DNA from 2 places in the Arthrobacter sp. genome. Region 1 is predicted to be linked to the other one. Evidence: predicted binding sites of a transcription regulator. Region 1 holds the regulator's gene; the other holds the start of a gene.
What was found. The regulator Rex, encoded in region 1, represses fermentation and respiration genes when NADH is low (regulators of the CRP and FNR family bind a similar motif). The targets are predictions, from matches to a motif close to CTTGTGAANNNNTTCACAAG.
Positions count from the first base shown of each region.

Region 2: the regulator Rex is predicted to act here: its motif matches at 5,291-5,310, upstream of RTN46_RS14000 (queuosine precursor transporter).

Region 1 is NZ_DALZXY010000054.1:5,999-14,387, forward strand. It holds gene gdhA (NADP-specific glutamate dehydrogenase) at 1-1,230, shown strand, start outside; gene RTN46_RS10790 (alpha-hydroxy acid oxidase) at 1,268-2,485, opposite strand; gene RTN46_RS10795 (3-deoxy-7-phosphoheptulonate synthase) at 2,932-4,035, shown strand; gene RTN46_RS10800 (helix-turn-helix domain-containing protein) at 4,286-4,498, shown strand; gene RTN46_RS10805 (30S ribosomal protein bS22) at 4,683-4,781, shown strand; gene RTN46_RS10810 (HAD-IB family hydrolase) at 4,900-5,712, opposite strand; gene RTN46_RS10815 (glutaredoxin family protein) at 5,780-6,043, shown strand; gene RTN46_RS10820 (redox-sensing transcriptional repressor Rex) at 6,177-6,893, shown strand; gene RTN46_RS10825 (hypothetical protein) at 6,902-7,300, opposite strand; gene RTN46_RS10830 (hypothetical protein) at 7,939-8,389, opposite strand, start outside.
Region 2 is NZ_DALZXY010000089.1:895-9,283, reverse strand. It holds gene RTN46_RS14020 (NUDIX hydrolase family protein) at 1-501, shown strand, start outside; gene RTN46_RS14015 (DUF6707 family protein) at 564-1,436, shown strand; gene RTN46_RS14010 (FUSC family protein) at 1,550-2,659, opposite strand; gene tgt (tRNA guanosine(34) transglycosylase Tgt) at 2,817-4,082, shown strand; gene RTN46_RS14000 (queuosine precursor transporter) at 4,340-5,071, opposite strand; gene RTN46_RS13995 (TetR family transcriptional regulator) at 5,353-6,132, shown strand; gene RTN46_RS13990 (hypothetical protein) at 6,125-6,634, shown strand; gene thiD (bifunctional hydroxymethylpyrimidine kinase/phosphomethylpyrimidine kinase) at 6,698-7,531, shown strand; partial or broken gene RTN46_RS13980 (S8 family serine peptidase) at 7,936-8,389, shown strand, end outside.

The sequences.
Region 1 (8,389 bases):
CGCAAGCATCCCGAATTCGGCGAAGCGGCGATTCTGCAGCGGATCTGCGAACCCGAACGCCAGATCATTTTCCGTGTGCCCTGGGTCGATGACGCAGGGCAGGTACGCATTAACCGAGGCTTCCGCGTTGAGTTCAACTCCGCGCTGGGCCCGTACAAGGGCGGTCTCCGCTTCCACCCGTCCGTTTACCTGGGAATCGTGAAGTTCCTTGGTTTCGAACAGATCTTCAAAAATGCGCTGACCGGCATGCCGATCGGCGGCGGCAAGGGCGGCTCGGACTTCGACCCGCGGGGCAAGTCGGACGCCGAAGTGATGCGTTTCTGCCAGTCCTTCATGACCGAGCTGTACCGCCACATCGGCGAGTATACGGATGTTCCCGCCGGGGACATCGGCGTCGGCGGACGTGAGATCGGGTACCTGTTCGGGCAGTACAAACGGATCACCAACCGCTACGAGTCCGGAGTCCTGACCGGCAAGGGTGTGAGCTGGGGCGGATCGCTCGTCCGGCCTGAAGCCACCGGCTACGGGGCGGTTATGTTCGTCGAAGAAATGCTCAAGACCCGCGGCCTGAGCCTGGATGGCCAGCGCGTGATCGTCTCCGGCTCCGGCAACGTAGCCATCAACGCAATCGCGAAGGCCCAGTTCCTGGGCGGCAAGGTCATTGCCTGCTCGGACTCCTCCGGGTACGTGGTGGATGAGTCCGGGATCGATGTTCCGCTCCTCCGCCAGATCAAGGAGTACGAACGCGGGCGGATCTCCGACTACGCAACCCGCCGCGGCAACGGTGCCTCCTTCGTCGCCGGCGGATCCATCTGGGACGCCGGAGCCACCGTCGCACTGCCCTGCGCCACCCAGAACGAACTTGGCGAAACGGACGCCATCTCGCTGCTCAACTCCGGCGTCGTCGCCGTCGCCGAGGGCGCCAACATGCCCTGCACCCCGAAGGCGATCGAAATCTTCCAGGAAGCCAACGTGCTCTTCGGCCCCGGCAAGGCCGCAAACGCGGGCGGCGTGGCCACCTCGGCCTTGGAGATGCAGCAGAACGCCAGCCGGGATGCCTGGACCTTCGAACACACCGAACAACGGCTGAGCCAGATCATGGTCAACATCCATGACCGCTGCGCGGAAACCGCCGATGAGTACGGTGCTCCCGGCAACTACGTCGTGGGCGCGAACATCGGCGGTTTCGTGAAGGTGGCAGACGCCATGCTGGCCCTGGGCGTTATCTAACACCCAAGGCCAGGCCGCTGGCCAGCGCTGTGCTGCCCTACCCCCGCTGTGCCGGGTCCAGGGCAGCGCGGGCGGCCAGCGGGGAGTAGGCCGAGAGCAGCCGGACATGCTCCGGCGCCAGATCCGCGATCCGGTCCACTCCCATCAGTGCCATGGTCCGGGCCGCCTGCGAGGAGAGGATCTCGATGCTCCGGTCCACTCCCGCCCTGCCGCCGGCCATCAGGCCGTACAGGTAGGCGCGGCCAATCAGGGTGAAGTCCGCTCCGAGGGCAAGCGCCGCAACAATGTCCCCGCCGGTCATAATGCCCGTATCCAGGATGATGCTGGTCTTCCCCCTGAGCTCCGCGGCGACCTCGGGCAGGAGATGCAGCGGGATCGGTGCCCGGTCCAGCTGCCGTCCGCCGTGGTTGGACAGCACGATGCCATCTGCCCCGTGGTCCACCGCTCGGCGGGCGTCTTCCAAGGTCTGAATGCCCTTCACCACCAGGTTCCCCGGCCAGACCTCCCGCAGCCAGTCGAGGTCGTCGAAGGTCAGCGTGGGATCGAACATCGAATTGATCAGGTCTGCCACAGTTCCCGAATAGCGGTTCAGCGTGGCGAAGGACAGCGGTTCGTGCGTCAGGAAGTTGAACCACCAGGCCGGCCGGTAGGAGGCATCGAGCACCGTCTTGAGCGTCAGCGCCGGGGGAATGGTCATGCCGTTGCGGACGTCCCGCAGGCGTTCACCGGCGACGGCGGTGTCCACTGTGACCATCAGGGTGTCGAATCCGGCCGCGGCGGCCCGGTTAATCAGTTCCAAGGACTTGTCCCGGTCTGTCCACAGGTAGAGCTGGAACCAGTTCCGGCCGGCCGGGGCCGCGGCGGCGACGTCCTCGATGGAGGCCGTGCCCATGGTGGAGAGTGTGTAGGGAATCCCGGCAGCGGCCGCTGCCTGGGAGCCGGCGTATTCACCTTCGGACTGCATCATCCGCGTGAAACCCGTGGGGGCGATGCCGAAGGGCAGGGCAGACTGCTTCCCGAGCACAGTGGTGGCGAGATCCACGGACTCTACGTTGCGCAGCACCCCGGGGCGGAACTCCAGGTTCGCGAACGCCTCACGCGCGCGCCCGAGCGTGATTTCCGCCTCGGCAGCACCGTCCGTGTAGTCAAAGGCCGCTTTCGGTGTCCGCCGCCGGGCGATGTCCCGCAGGTCCCAGACAGTGCTGGCCCGCCGCAACCGTGCTGCCGGTCCCACCTGCGGTTTCTTGAACTGCATCAAGGGCGCGAGGTCATGGATACGGGGGATCCTGCGGGTCAGGGCCTGGGGTTTGGAAGTCAACGGGCAACACTCTCTTTCGAAGCATTCTGCTCTGGAACCTCGAGCCTACGGAGGCGCCCATGCCTGTGACAAGGCGCGTTGTTCAGCGCATGGCTGTGAGTGGAAGGCGTCGTTCTCCTCCGCCATTTTGCAGTCACCACCCAGCGTCATAAAGCAGCACGGCCTTCCTCAACTTGCCATGTGCCGGCTCCGGGCTTACGGTCTTAGACATGACTAACCGTTGGTATGCGTATTTTTCGTTGGCTCTGGAGGAGCCCGCGCGATAATTCGCTGACGCCAACCTTCAGAGCCAACAGGGCAGGGGATCTTTCCCTTGCCCTTCGCCATATCCGGCGGGGTTCTGAAGACGGGTCCCGCCGCCAACACACACGGATAACGGGACCATGAACCTCACCACCACGCAGCATTCGAAATCCACTTCAGACCTTCGCGTCAGCGAATTCCGTCCGCTGCCTGCCGATCTATTGGCCGAGTTGCCGCTCTCGGACGAACTAGCCTCGGTGGTCAGCCGGGGGCGGGACGAGATCCGGGCGGTGCTCGACGGTGCGGATGACCGTCTGCTTGTGATCGTCGGGCCCTGCTCAATCCATGACCCGGATGCAGGGCTGGAGTACGCCCGGCGCCTTGCGGCCGCTGCCCGGGAACACAGCGAGGACCTGCTGGTGGTGCTGCGGGCCTACTTCGAGAAGCCGCGGACCACGGTGGGCTGGAAGGGCCTGATCAACGATCCGCACCTGGACGGCAGCCACGACATTGCCGGAGGACTGTTCGCCGCACGCCGCTTCCTGATTGCGGCCGGAGAGCTGGGGCTGCCCGTGGCGACGGAATTCCTGGAACCGATCAGCCCGCAGTACGTTGCGGACCTGGTGAGCTGGGGCGCAATCGGCGCCCGGACCACGGAGAGCCAGATCCACCGCCAGCTGGTCTCCGGGCTGTCCATGCCCGTGGGTTTCAAGAATGGCACCGACGGCTCACTGCAGATTGCCCTGGATGCCTGCGCGGCTGCCTCCGCACCCCAGTCCTTCCTGGGGATCGACGGCGACGGACGGGCCTCGATGGTCCGCACCGCCGGGAATCCGGATACGCATCTGATCCTGAGGGGCGGCAGCTCCGGCCCGAACTACTCCGCCGACGACGTTGCGGCCGCTTCGGCGTCGCTCGCCGGAAAGGGCTTGAATTCCCGGGTCATTGTCGACGCCAGCCACGCCAACAGCGGCAAGAACCACCACCGTCAGGCGGAGGTGGCACTTGAACTGGCTGCCCAGCTGGAAGCCGGCACCGGCACTGCGGACCGTTTGGCCGGCGTCATGCTCGAGAGCTTCCTGCTGGGCGGCGCCCAGCCGCACGACAGCGAGAATCCTGGCCCGCTGACCTACGGGCAGAGCATCACGGATAAGTGCATGGACTGGGACACTTCAGCCGGAATCCTGGGGGTCCTGGCAGGTGCTGCTCGCCGTCGTCGTTCATCGCGGGAAGCAGTAGCCTGAGGCCGGGCAGGTGCGCAGCCGGAGCCGGCTGGGAATCGTCGCGAAGAGTCCCAATTAGCGGGAAAAACTTCCACTATGGTTACTCTAGCCACTAGAGTAGAGTGCTAGACGGTCACGAGATGGTCATCAAGGCGACACGCCGCCGGCTGTAGGACGAACGGACAGTTGGGAACGCCGCAACCCGCGGGGTTTTCAGTCCCGGAGTTTGTATCAGGCGCAGGTTGCTTCCGAACGAAGGAACAGTAAATAAATGGCAGACGAGAGCAATTTCTCGGACGTGCGGTTTCTGACGGTGTCAGAGGTCGCGGATGTCATGCGTGTGTCCAAGATGACCGTTTACCGGCTGGTGCATTCCGGAGAACTTCCGGCAGTCCGTTTCGGACGGTCCTACCGTGTTCCGGAATCTGCGGTGCAGCAGGTTCTGCGCAACGCCGTGATCGACCGGCAGTCCGGCACCGCCTGACCGTACCGGCTGTAACAGGCCGCGGGTGTCCCCGATGCTGTCCGGAAAGGCAGTGTGGAGGCGGTACCCTGTTAAGGAACGTTTCAATCATGGCTAGTATGTGCCGGATCCGAAGCTGAGCAGGCCTTTAGGCCTCCGGCCCACGGGACCGGCACGGCTCCTATTTCAAGTTTGTGAGGACTCTGTGGGTTCAGTTATTAAGAAGCGCCGCAAGCGTATGGCCAAGAAGAAGCACCGCAAGCTGCTTCGCAAGACCCGCCACCAGCGCCGTAATAAGAAGTAGATTCTTCTTAGCACCGCAGAAGCCCGCCGTCCGGCAAGGATCAGGCGGGCTTCAGCTTTTAACTGACGGTTCTAATTCAGGTGGGCCGGGCCGGGCTGAACCGCGCCCCTTCGGCGCATCAGCGCGAACGGACCCAGGAGAATCCGCGCCAGAGTCCGTAGGCGGCGCCCGCCACGGACGCGGTCTTGAGCCCGAACGTGGCGGCCCGCCGGCCGGACCGGAAGTCATAGACCGGCCAGTTGTTCTCCCGGGCATGCCGCCGGAGGCGGGCATCGGGATTAATAGCCACCGGATGGCCAACAATGCTCAGCAGCGGAACATCGTTGAAGGAGTCGCTGTAGGCCCAGCATCGGGAGAGGTCCAGCCCCTCCTGCCTGGCCAGGACCCGGACGCCTTCCGCCTTGGCGGGTCCGTGCAGGAATTCTCCGACCAGGCGCCCGGTGTAAAGACCGTCGGTCACTTCACTGACTGTACCGAGGGCCCCCGTCAGGGCCAGCCGGCTCGCGATGACCGATGCCACTTCCACGGGCGTTCCGGTAACGAGCCAGACCGGACGCCCGGCCTTCATATGCTGCTCGGTCAGTGCACGGGTCCCCGGCCAGATCTTGGAGACGATCATCTCGTCGTAGACCTCTTCGCCCAGCGTGCGGAAGTCCTCGGCGGCAAGCCCGGTCGCGAAGGCCAAAGCGGCGTCACGAACGCTGTGAACGTCCTTCAGGTTCTCGCCCTGCAGCATAAAGCGCAGCTGTTTGGCGGCGAACCCGGCGGCTTCGCGGAGGGTGAAAACCCGGCGCTGGTACATCTTGCGTGCCACATGGAACAGGCTGGCACCGCGCATCAGGGTGTTGTCGACGTCGAAAAACGCGGCTTCTCCCGGGGTGCCTGCCGCGGCCGGCGAGTCGGCGGCACGGACGGCACGGGATCGGAGCATGCATCGAGTGTACTGAAAAACCCGGCCAGTACGCGGACCTGTTGCACAGCGGACTATCTTTGATGTCATGAACGATCCCGCGACCCACCCCTCTGTTCCCGAACTTCTCCTGCTCACCCGTCCCGGCTGCCACCTGTGCGAAGCCGCCCGGGAGGTTCTTCACCGGGTTTCCACGGACCTCGAAGTCCCGTGGCAGGAACGGAACATCGAACAGGATGCGGAACTGATGGAGCGCTTCGCCGAGGAAATTCCGGTGCTGATGATCGACGGTGTGCAGCGCGATTTCTGGCAGATCGACGAAGCCCGGCTTCGGCGCCTGCTGGCCGCATAACCCGTATCCGTCGGAGGGATGTGGATGACAAACACACTTGGTCAGGCAGCGGCCGGGTCCTAGAGTGGGGAATTACCGGGCCGGCGGTCCGCAGGGACCGACCCGGTGCTGAGGAAATGACGGAGTTGCAGAAGTGAGTATCCCGGATGAGCGTGACGCGGTAAGCCCGGCGGCAACTGGTCACGGGCGGCACATCCCGCCGGCTTCTCTCGCGCGGCTGACGGTCTATCTCCGGGTACTTGGCACCATGATGACCGAAGGTATTGAACGTGTCTCCTCCGAGGAACTCGCCGGGGCCGCCGGGGTCAATTCCCCGAAGCTGCGGAAGGATCTTTCCTACCTGGGTTCTTACGGAACCCGCGGCGTCGGTTATGACGTCCCGTACCTGAGCGGCCAGATTTCAGCGGCCCTTGGCCTCACATTGGACTGGCGTGTGGCAATCGTGGGGGCCGGGCACCTGGGCCGGGCCCTTGCCGGCTACCCCGGGTTCGGGTCCCGCGGTTTTGAAGTCGTGGCCCTGTTCGATGCCGACCAGATGATTATCGGACAGGAAGTCGGCTGGCTTCGGATCAGCCCGGTTGACGCGCTGGAGAGTGTCCTGGAGAAAACCAAGGCCAACATGGCCGTCCTCGCCGTTCCCGCAGAGGTTGCACAGGGATTGTGCGACCGCCTGGTTGCTGCCGGAATCACGAGCATCCTCAGCTTCGCCCCCGTGGTCCTGCAGGCTCCCGCGGACGTGCAGATCCGCAAAGTCGACATGGCAACGGAGCTGCAGATCCTTGCCTATCACGCCCAGCGGGCCCAGGTGTCAGCCCTGGCCACGGATGCGCAGGCAAGGATGCTGCGCTGACCTGAGGCTCAGTGCAGGCGTCCCGGACCTGATCGGCGCGGCGCGAAGTGCGGTGCGACGTGCGGCAGGAACAGCAGGGCCAGGCCCGCGCCCGCGAGCAGCGCAGCGCCGACGTGCTGCGCCAGGTCATCCCTGATTCCGAAGAACAGGGCGGCAGCGATGAGTATTCCGCAGCAGGCCCGCGCCCAGTTCCTGCCTTCGCGGATCAGGGTCGCCAGGAACAGATAGAGCCCGAACGTCACGACTGCGATTGCGACGTCTGCGACCCTGGCTACGGCCAGTACCGATTCGGGAGGCACTTTGAGCGCCTGCAGCTGGATCGCGGCCACAGGGAATGGCCGGCCGGGGTCCAGGGCTGCCCGGAGGCTGACAACCAGAACCAGGACGCCGGCGGCTGCTATGAGCACGGCAGCAATGTTGACGGCGATCGGGGCTTTGAGTTTGGGTCGACGGTCCGGAAGCCGCCGGGACGGCTCAGGCGCCGGTGCAGGTGGGTGCTCCGGCCGGGGTGGAACCTTGGCTGCCGGCTGGGGTGACGGACGGTGCGGCCTCTGTGCGGGCCCTGATTCCCCCTCCTGCGTTGAAGCAGTGGGAGGATCCGCCGTCGTGGTGGGCTGCGTCAATGCTTGTGCTGACTGGGCGTCCTGTGCAGGGAAGCTGTGGCCCCCCACGGGGGTCCTCCGGGGCAAGGTCCGCCGGAACTGGATTTTAGGCCAGAGCCGCCGCGGACTGGCCTTGCTTCCACCGGCTGCGTGGGTGGTGCCGTCCTCTCTCGAAGTAGGTTCTGGCCGGCGCCCGTGGGCCCGGGTACCGATGCGCGGGTGCGGGAATTGCTGGGAGATGGGATTGTGGTCCGCTCCGGGTGAGCTGGACGCTGGAGGGGGAGTCGTCATAGTCGTCGCCGCCTTCAGGAGACCGGAAATACTGCTCCTCCGGGGACCCAAGGCTCCCCGGTGTGGCAATCAACGCTACGTCCCGGGAGCTGTGCTGTGACCACTCCGACGGCGAACCCGCACTGCCTTCGGCGAGATAGTTTTGGCCGGTGCTAGTACGGGCGGTACGGGTTGAACTGGTGCCGCTGGAAGTAGGCGTTGCTGGGCTTCAGATAGAGCATGACGATTCCCGCGATCCCTGTCAGCGTAGCCAGCAGAGACAGCAGTCCCAGCGGGGAGACGAAGTAGGCCGGGAGCGAAACCAGCAGGCCAAAAACGGAGAAGGCGGCGAAGACCGTCCCCACAATCCGCGCCCAGTTATGGCCCTTGCGGACAAAGAGGGCGATCAGGACGTACAGGCCGAGGCCAATCAGGGCGATGAGGACCGAGAAAGTTATCAGGAATCCGCTGACATCCTGGACATCGATATTTGCTTGGCGTAGGTCCTGGATCTGGGCGGGCGTAAGCAGGTCCGGCAGGTTGAAAGACGTCACCAGATTGTTGATGAAGGCCAGGACGCCGGCGGCAAGGATCAGCCAGAATCCGGTCATGACTTCACGTGGG
Region 2 (8,389 bases), on a different contig from region 1:
TCGGAAGAGGACCTGCACGAAGCCAGGCAGCGCCTTCCGATGGTTTATGTGGAGGCCGTACCGGTCCGGTGCGATCCGCTGGGGTACGTCACCGAGGTGGGGCTGCTGCTGCAGGCGACCCCGGAAGGCCATATGGTCCGCACCTTCGTCTCTGGCCGGGTGATGTACCGCGAAACCATCCGTGCTGCCCTGCTGCGCCACCTTGAAAAGGATCTCGGGCCTATGGCGCTGCCCCAGCTGCCGCCGAGCCTTGCCCCGTTCGCCGTCGCCGAATACTTCCCCTCCCCCTCGCAGACCGGACTGACCGACGAGCGCCAGCACGCCGTCGCACTGGCCTACCTGATTCCCGTCACCGGTGAGTGCGACCCGCGGCAGGACGCACTGGAGCTGTCCTGGCTGACGCCTGAGGAAGCCCTGAGCCCGGACGTGTACTCGGAGTTCTCCGGCGGCCGCGGCGATCTGCTGCGCCAGGCCCTCGCTTCCGCCGGCTGGGGCCGGTAGGGCGTTACGTTACCGATTCTTTATATACTGGGGGCTGATGCTCCGAACGCGAAGGAACAGCCATGTCAGAGAGTGTGCCGGATACGTATGCCTTCCGGGTCAATGCCGAACTGCTCGTTCCGGGGCAAAAACTGGTCACGGATGACCTGACCTGGGCACCGCTGGCCACCCTCCGCATCGAGGACGATGACTTCGGCACTCCTGCACTGGTGATCGCCGAACTGGACGACGGCGTAACGCTGCGCATCGCGTACGGTTCCACGGTGCGGGTGGCGGCTTCACCGCCGGAACAGACCGCTTCCGACGCCGTCCGCCTCGTTCCCACGGACGAGGAAACCTATGCTGAAGTGCTGGCCGCCGCCGAAGCTGCCCACCCGGATGACCGCGCCGTGAAGGAGCTCGTCACCCGGCTCAGCCGAGGCCTGAACGTCAAGGCAAGCAGTAACCTGCAGGACGTCCGGGACCTGGCGTTTACCCTCTACGTTGACCTTGGGGATACGGAGAACGCGCTGGCGGTCTGCGGGCTGATCACCGGGCTGGGGTTCGACGGCAACTATGGTCGGTGGAACTGGATTCAGGACGCGCTGTCCCTGGCCGCGCACATCTCCCACGATGCCGGCGATCTGGAGGCCTCCACCGCCTACGCGCAGGCGGTGCGCGCTGGAGACCACGCAGAATCCGATCCGCTCAAGGCGAAGCTCTCCGCCGAACTGCTGCAGCGGCAGCTCAACGAACCGAACCTCTATGACCGGGAAGTGCAGCGGGCGGCCGAAGCCGACGACGAGCGCAGCGAACGGGACTGGCGGATCCTGCGGCTGGATACGCTCTTGTACCTGCGGGCCCACGGCGGTTCGCAGACCTTCAGCGACGCCGAGATTGAGCGCCGCATCCGCAATGAGCTCAGCGCGATCCGCGGGCTGAACCTGGATCTCTAGGCCGGGCTGAAGCTGGCAGCATCTCTAGGCCGGGCTGAAGCTGGCAGCATCTCTAGGCCGGGCTGAACCTGGCAGCTAAAGCCTGGACTGAAGCTGGCTGGGCTCGTTGACGGCTAGCTGCCAGCTGGCGCAGTGGTCTTTCCGGCGTTGCCTGGGCCTCCGGCGTTGCCTGGTTTTCCGGCGTTAGCTGGCTCTCCTGCGTTGCCTGGGCCTGCGGCGTTGCCTGACTTTCGGTTCCGGGTGCTCCAAACCTGCACGAGCACCACCAGCGTCATGCCGACGACGGCGCCGATCACGGTTTCCAGCACCCGGTCCTGGATCAGAACGGCCGGATCACTGGGATGGGAGAGCTCGGTGCTCAGCAGGGCCAGGGGCGTAATGACCACCTGGGCCAGGGCGTAGTTGCGGGCGATGAAAAGTTCGGCACCGCACTGGAGCACCGCGATGACCAGGATCAGCTGCCAGGGCGCGAGTCCAGCCACCAGGATCACCGCGGTCACCGCCAGCCCGCCGGCGGTGCCCAGCATGCGGCTCAGCCCGCGTTGGATCCGGTGCCGGAAGGTGGCCCCCACCAAAGGAACCGTCGCGGCAACCATTGCCCAGTAGTTGTGGCCGATTCCCAGCAGTGACGCAATCGATCCGGCGGCCGCCGCGGCTGTGGCGTACAGGGCGGCGTCGACGTAGATGGTCCGCCGCTGGGCCAGCGACAGGCCCGGGCGCGCGGGCTTCACCCAATCCGTCCGGTATTTGGGCCACAGCATGGCGGCCTGCCCCAGGATAAGCGCGAAGGCAATGGTGGCACCGGCTGCAAGCATGGCCTGCCAAAGCGGAGGATGCCCGGGCACGGATGCAATGGCCGCGTAGGCAAAGATATGGAACAGTGACCCCGCCGGACGCAGCCGCCAGAAGCCGGTGGCAATGGTTCCCAGCCCAGCAACCAGCGTGGTTCCCAGGACAATCCCCCAGGCGTCTGGGCCAAGCCGGGAGGTAAGCACACCGGCCAGAATGACGAGGAGCATCAGGGTCCCGGCCCGCAGCTGGTGCCCCAGTCGCTGGCGGTGCGGTTCATTGCGGCCGTAGATTCCGGTGAAGGCTCCGAAGGCCACGAAGATGGCCAGGTCAATCCTGCCCATCAAAAGCAGGGTGAACAATGGGAGCCCTATCCCGACTCCGCAGCGGATTCCCACGTGGTGGTCATTGTGGGCAGGGGCAATGCTGAACATTTCGCGAAGGTGCTGCAAGGGTACTGAAGGGCCTTTCTTGGCTGTCGGCGGTGGCCGGATCCCCCAATAAATCCCGTAACAACTCTACGCCCGCCCGGCGGGCGCCTTTCCCGGCCGGTATGTCTGGCCGGTTGCCCCGGTAAGGCAAAATAGAAGCGTGTCCTCCACTGGTTTTTCCTTTGCCCTCGGTAAGCGCCTGCGCGAAACCACTCCCGACTCCGCGTCCCGCACCCAGGCCAACGGCGGTGAGTTCCAGGGCCGTACCGGCACCATCTCCACCCCGCACGGTGAAATCCAGACCCCGGCCTTTATCGCTGTCGGCACCAAGGCCACGGTCAAGGCGGTGCTCCCGGAGTCGGTTGCAGAGCTGGGCGCGCAGGCCGTGCTGGCCAACGCCTACCATCTGTACCTGCAGCCCGGCGCGGACATCCTCGACGAAGCCGGCGGCCTCGGAAAGTTCATGAACTGGTCCGGCCCCACGTTCACGGACTCAGGCGGGTTCCAGGTCATGAGCCTGGGAGCCGGGTTCAAGAAGGTCATCAATATGAACGCCGACGGCAGCACACACGCCACCGGCGCGGATGACGACGTCGCGCCCGGCAAGGAGCGCCTGGCCCACATTGATGACGACGGCGTCTGGTTCAAGTCCCACCTCAATGGAGACAAGCACCGCTTCACGCCGGAAATCTCCATGCAGGTCCAGCACCAGCTCGGCGCGGACATCATGTTCGCCTTTGACGAGCTGACCACCCTGCTGAATTCCCGCGGCTACCAGGAACGGTCGCTGGAACGCACGCGGCTGTGGGCCGAGCGCTGCCTCATTGAGCACCGGCGCCTTACCGAGGAGCGGTCGCACCGGCCGTACCAGGCGCTGTTCGGCGTGCTGCAGGGCGCCCAGTATGAGGACCTTCGCCGCAAGGCTTCACGTGACCTCGGAGCCATGGACTTCGACGGGTTCGGCATCGGCGGGGCGCTGGAGAAGGAGAATCTCGGCACCATTGTCCGCTGGTGTACGGAAGAACTGCCGGAGGACAAACCACGCCATCTGCTGGGGATCTCCGAGCCGGACGACATCTTCACCGCCATCGAAAACGGAGCCGACACCTTCGACTGCGTCTCCCCCACCCGGGTGGCCCGCAACTCGGCGTTCTACACCCCGTACGGCCGGAAGAACCTCTCCAACGCCAAGTTCAAGCGGGACTTCGGCCCACTGGTGGACGGCTGTGACTGCTACGCCTGCGCCAACTACTCCAGGGCGTACATCCACCACCTGTTCAAGTCGAATGAGATGGTCAGCCACACCCTGATTTCGATCCACAACGAGCGCTTCACCGTGAAACTGGTCGACGACGCCCGGCTGGCAATCGAGGACGGCACGTTCTTCGAGTTCAAGGACGAGGTCCTGGCCAAGTACTACAGCTGATTGCTGGGGACACCCCCACCGGATGGGGACACCCCTCCCGCGGGTTTCCCTGCAGTTGGGGACACCCCCGCCGGATCGGGACATCCCTGCCGCGGATTTCCCTGCAGTTGGGGACACCCCCGCCGGATGGGGACATCCCTGCCGCGATGCCGCGCAGGAAAGTCCCCCGCTGGTCGAATTGTCCCTAAACGGACCGAAACCAGCTCTGTGAGAGATGTCCCGGCAGCAGCAGTCACCGGCGGCAGACGCTCACCCAGCTACCCGGCAACCTCACCATAGGTCGGTTCACGCTTCTTGATCGCCTTGATCACGGCCGAGGTCAGCGGCACGAAGAGGAACTCCACCGCGGTCTTATAGACAAAGCCGAAAATCACATAGTTCACAAACTGGCCGGCGTCACTGATGCCGATGACCGGGGCGGCGATGGCGCAGAAAATCAAGGTGTCGGCGAACTCCCCGGCACCGGTGGAAGCCATCAGCCGACCGGCAAGGGCCCGCTCCTTGAACCGTGCCTTCATCCGCGTCAGGACGAGGGAGTTCAGCAGCTGGCCGGCCAGGAAACCTAGCAGTGACGCCACGACGATCTGCCAGACCGGACCGAGCGCCGTTTCCAGTGCCGCCTGCTTCTGGAGCCCAAAGTCGTCGTCGAACCCTGGCAGCACGATGATGGCCGCGAACGCCAGGGCCGCAAACGCGGCCATGGCGAATCCCATGTAGATGGCCCGCCGGGCCGCCTTGAAGCCGTACACCTCGCTGATGACGTCACCGAGGATGTAGGCCAGCGGAAAGAGGAAGAAACCCCCGTCGGTGACGATGCTGAAGTCCCCGAAGATCGGGCCGAGGGTCACACCCTTGGTGGCCCCGATGTTGGAAATGATGATCACCACGCACATGAGGGTGAGGATCAGGTCGTAATGGGAACTGCCGCGCGAGGCGTAGCTGGGAGCCTGCGGCGCTTGGACGGCAGCGCCCGGGGTTGGTGAAGACATGGGTAATCCCGTTCGGTTAGTGGTTCGCCTGGCTTTCACCGGCTGTATTAGCACTTGCCCGCTGTCCCGGGCGGCCCAAAGGACCAGCGTTCATTCTGCCATGATTCGCTGCCCTGCGGCCCCGCGGCCCCAACCGCGCACCGGCAGTCCCAGCCGCGCAGCACAACTGCCCGCCCCAACTTCCCGCCCAACTTCCCGCCCTCCCGGGGCGGCGTCATAATTCTGAACATGTTCAAAAGTATGTTCTAATCATCCCCTAACGAAGTAGAAACAGGAGTTCGATGGCCGCCGGGGCAAAGAGCGAAACCACCCGGCAGCGGCTGGTCGAGACAGCAACAGCGCTTTTCCGCGCACAGGGATATGAGCGCACCACCATGCGCGGGATCGCTGAGAAGGCCGGCGTCTCCGTCGGCAACGCGTACTACTACTTCGATTCCAAGGACGCGATCGTCGCCGAACTTTACCGCTCGCTGCAGGACGAACACCGGTCGGTTGCCCTGCCGCTGCTGCGCGAGGGGCACAACCTCGGCGAGCACCTCCGGGTGATCCTGCTGGCCAACCTCGATGTCCTGGCTCCGTACCACGGGCTGGGGCACCAGTTCCTGAAAAATGCCGCCCTGCCTGTCCCGAACGGGACGCGCTATGCCGCCCGCGCGGAGGCAGCAGCTGCGACGGCGGCGGCACCCCCAGCGACGACGTCGTCCGCCCAGACAGATACTCCTGCGGACTCCCAGCCGGATGCCCCATCCCCCGCACCAGATGCAGCGCAGATCGGCCGCGGGAAGTCGATTGCCGTCTATCGGCAGGCTGTCCAGACGGCCCGCCCGCAACCGCCGCTGGCCATCCGGGACGATTTGCCGGAGCTCCTCTGGCTCCTCCACATGGGCGTCACACTGTTCTGGGTCTATGACTCCTCCCCCGGTCAAACCCGCTCCCGGCGGCTGGTGGCAAATACCGCTCCGCTGGTCGCGAAGCTGGTGATCCTCTCACGCCTACCGGTTGTCCGGAATATTGTGGAAGATGTGGTGAAGCTGCTGCGAGGAGCGCGATCACATGACTGAAACTGCGGACGACGACGACGTCGATCGAGCGGGCCCATCCACCGGCCCGCGTGCCTCTAAAGGTGCTCCGAAAGACCGCGCCCCGGGAGAACACCTATCCCTGGCCCCGCGCGTTACCTTCGGCCCGATCGCCTTCGTCACCGGCTATGTCATCGCCTGCGTGCTGGCGGCCGTGATTGCCGTCGTCGTAATCGGCTGGGGCACCTCCCGCGATTTCTGGGGGTACCTCTGGATTGTCGTGATCGCGGCGTTCTACGCCGGAGGCATCGGACTGATCACTGCGGCGCCGGTCGGCCTGGCCCTGGGCCTGCTGCTGCGGAACGTACCGAACCAGTGGCTGCACGTCCTCGCGTTTTTTCTGGTGCCCACACTGCTTGCGTGGCTGGTGATCGGCCTGATTGCCGGCTCGGTCGGAGTGCCGCTGCTGATGGCGCTGGCGATCGGCTGCTCGGCGGCAATCGGACGGCTGGCTGTGTGGCCCCTGATGGATATCCGCACCTGACGCTTTGCGTTCCGGCCACGTCGCAGGTGGCGGCCTGCACCGCTCAGGGTAGAAGATGGAAACATGTCTTCACACACACATTCGGCACCTCCCGTCACTCTCACCATCGCCGGCTCGGAAGCCACCGGCGGAGCGGGCGCGCAGGCAGATCTCAAGACGTTCCAGGAACTGGGCACCTACGGTATTGCGGCCTTGACGTGCATCGTCTCCTTCAACCCGAAGGACAACTGGAACCACCGCTTCGTTCCGGTTGACCCGCAGGTGATCGCGGACCAGCTCGAGGCCATCCAGACGGCCTACGACCTGCAGACCGTGAAGATCGGCATGCTCGGCACTCCGGCAACCATCGACACCGTCGCCAAGGCACTGCAGAGCCAGGACTGGACGAACATCGTGCTGGACCCGGTCCTCATCTGCAAGGGACAGGAACCGGGCGCTGCCCTGGACACCGACCAGGCGCTGAAGGCCCAGATCCTACCGCTGGCCACGTTCGTGACCCCGAACCATTTCGAATCCTTGTCCCTCTCCGGCATGGACTCCATCGACTCCGTTGAGGACCTGAAGGAAGCCGCCCGCCGGATCCACGAAGCGTCCGGCGCCGTGGTGCTCGCCAAGGGCGGGGTGCGGCTGGAAGGCGACGACGCCGTCGACGTTTTCTATGACGGCCAGACCATGGAGGTGCTGCGCGCTCCGAAGGTCGGCGACGTTGCCGTCAGCGGTGCGGGCTGCTCGCTGGCTGCCGCGATCACCGCCGAACTGGCCAAGGGTGCAACACCGCTTGAGGCCGCCCGCACGGCCAAGGCTTTCGTGACCGAAGGCATCCGGAACCGGGTTTCCTCGAATACACCGTTTGACGCGCTGTGGCAGGGCGGCGCTGGCAACGGTCCGGCTCTCTAACCACCCAAACCAAGCCTCCCGTCCTCCCAACTCCATAGCATCCCCTCTCGTTGAGAGGACACAAAGCGGCCTTTTCAGCCCTGAGTTTTCAGCGCTGAGAAGGCCGCTTTCTGCGCTTCCGTGAGAGTGGAAAACAGCTCCGCGTCAAGACCCCGTCCACGAACCGCCGTCCAAATCCGAAAACCTTTGACTGCCCGGATCACTCACTTAGGGTGTGCCTACGGCTGCGGGCAATTTGGGGGCCGAAGGTGCATGCTGACACCCCTCAACGGGGGTTTGGGGGCACAAACGGAAAGCTGCCACGTGTGTCAGCAACCGGTGGGTGGCGTTTCGAGTCTCGAGCTAGACAGGTCTCTCTGACGGCGTTCCTCCGGTAACACGCGGCGGAATGTTCAAGGAGCACAATGAGACGGTCCATTCATCGCAGACCGGGGGTGGTGGCAACTGCCGCCGTCGCCGGCCTCGCACTCACAGCAGGATTGGGCCTACCGGCCCAGGCAACCGACGGCACCACGGGCACAGAGAACGCCGCCCAGGGTTTCGCGGTCGAGAAATTCGCGGAGCAAAAGGTCTCACCGAGCCTCCGCGGCGTCAGCGGAGAGGTCTCCGTCTATGTCCAGTTCACCGGCGAAGGCGCCTTCGAACAGACCCAGCCGGAGGCCGTGAAGGAAGGCAGGCAGGACCCGGTGGTGGATGCACCGCGGGTCCAGCAGATCCGGGCAGAGATCGAGTCCCAGGCCGAGTCGGTGGCCCAGGAAGCATCTGCCAGCACCATTTACACCACCACCAACTCGCTGCCCGGTGTGGCAATCGTCGGTGACGTTGAAGCGATCAAAGCGCTGGCGGACCGCGACGACG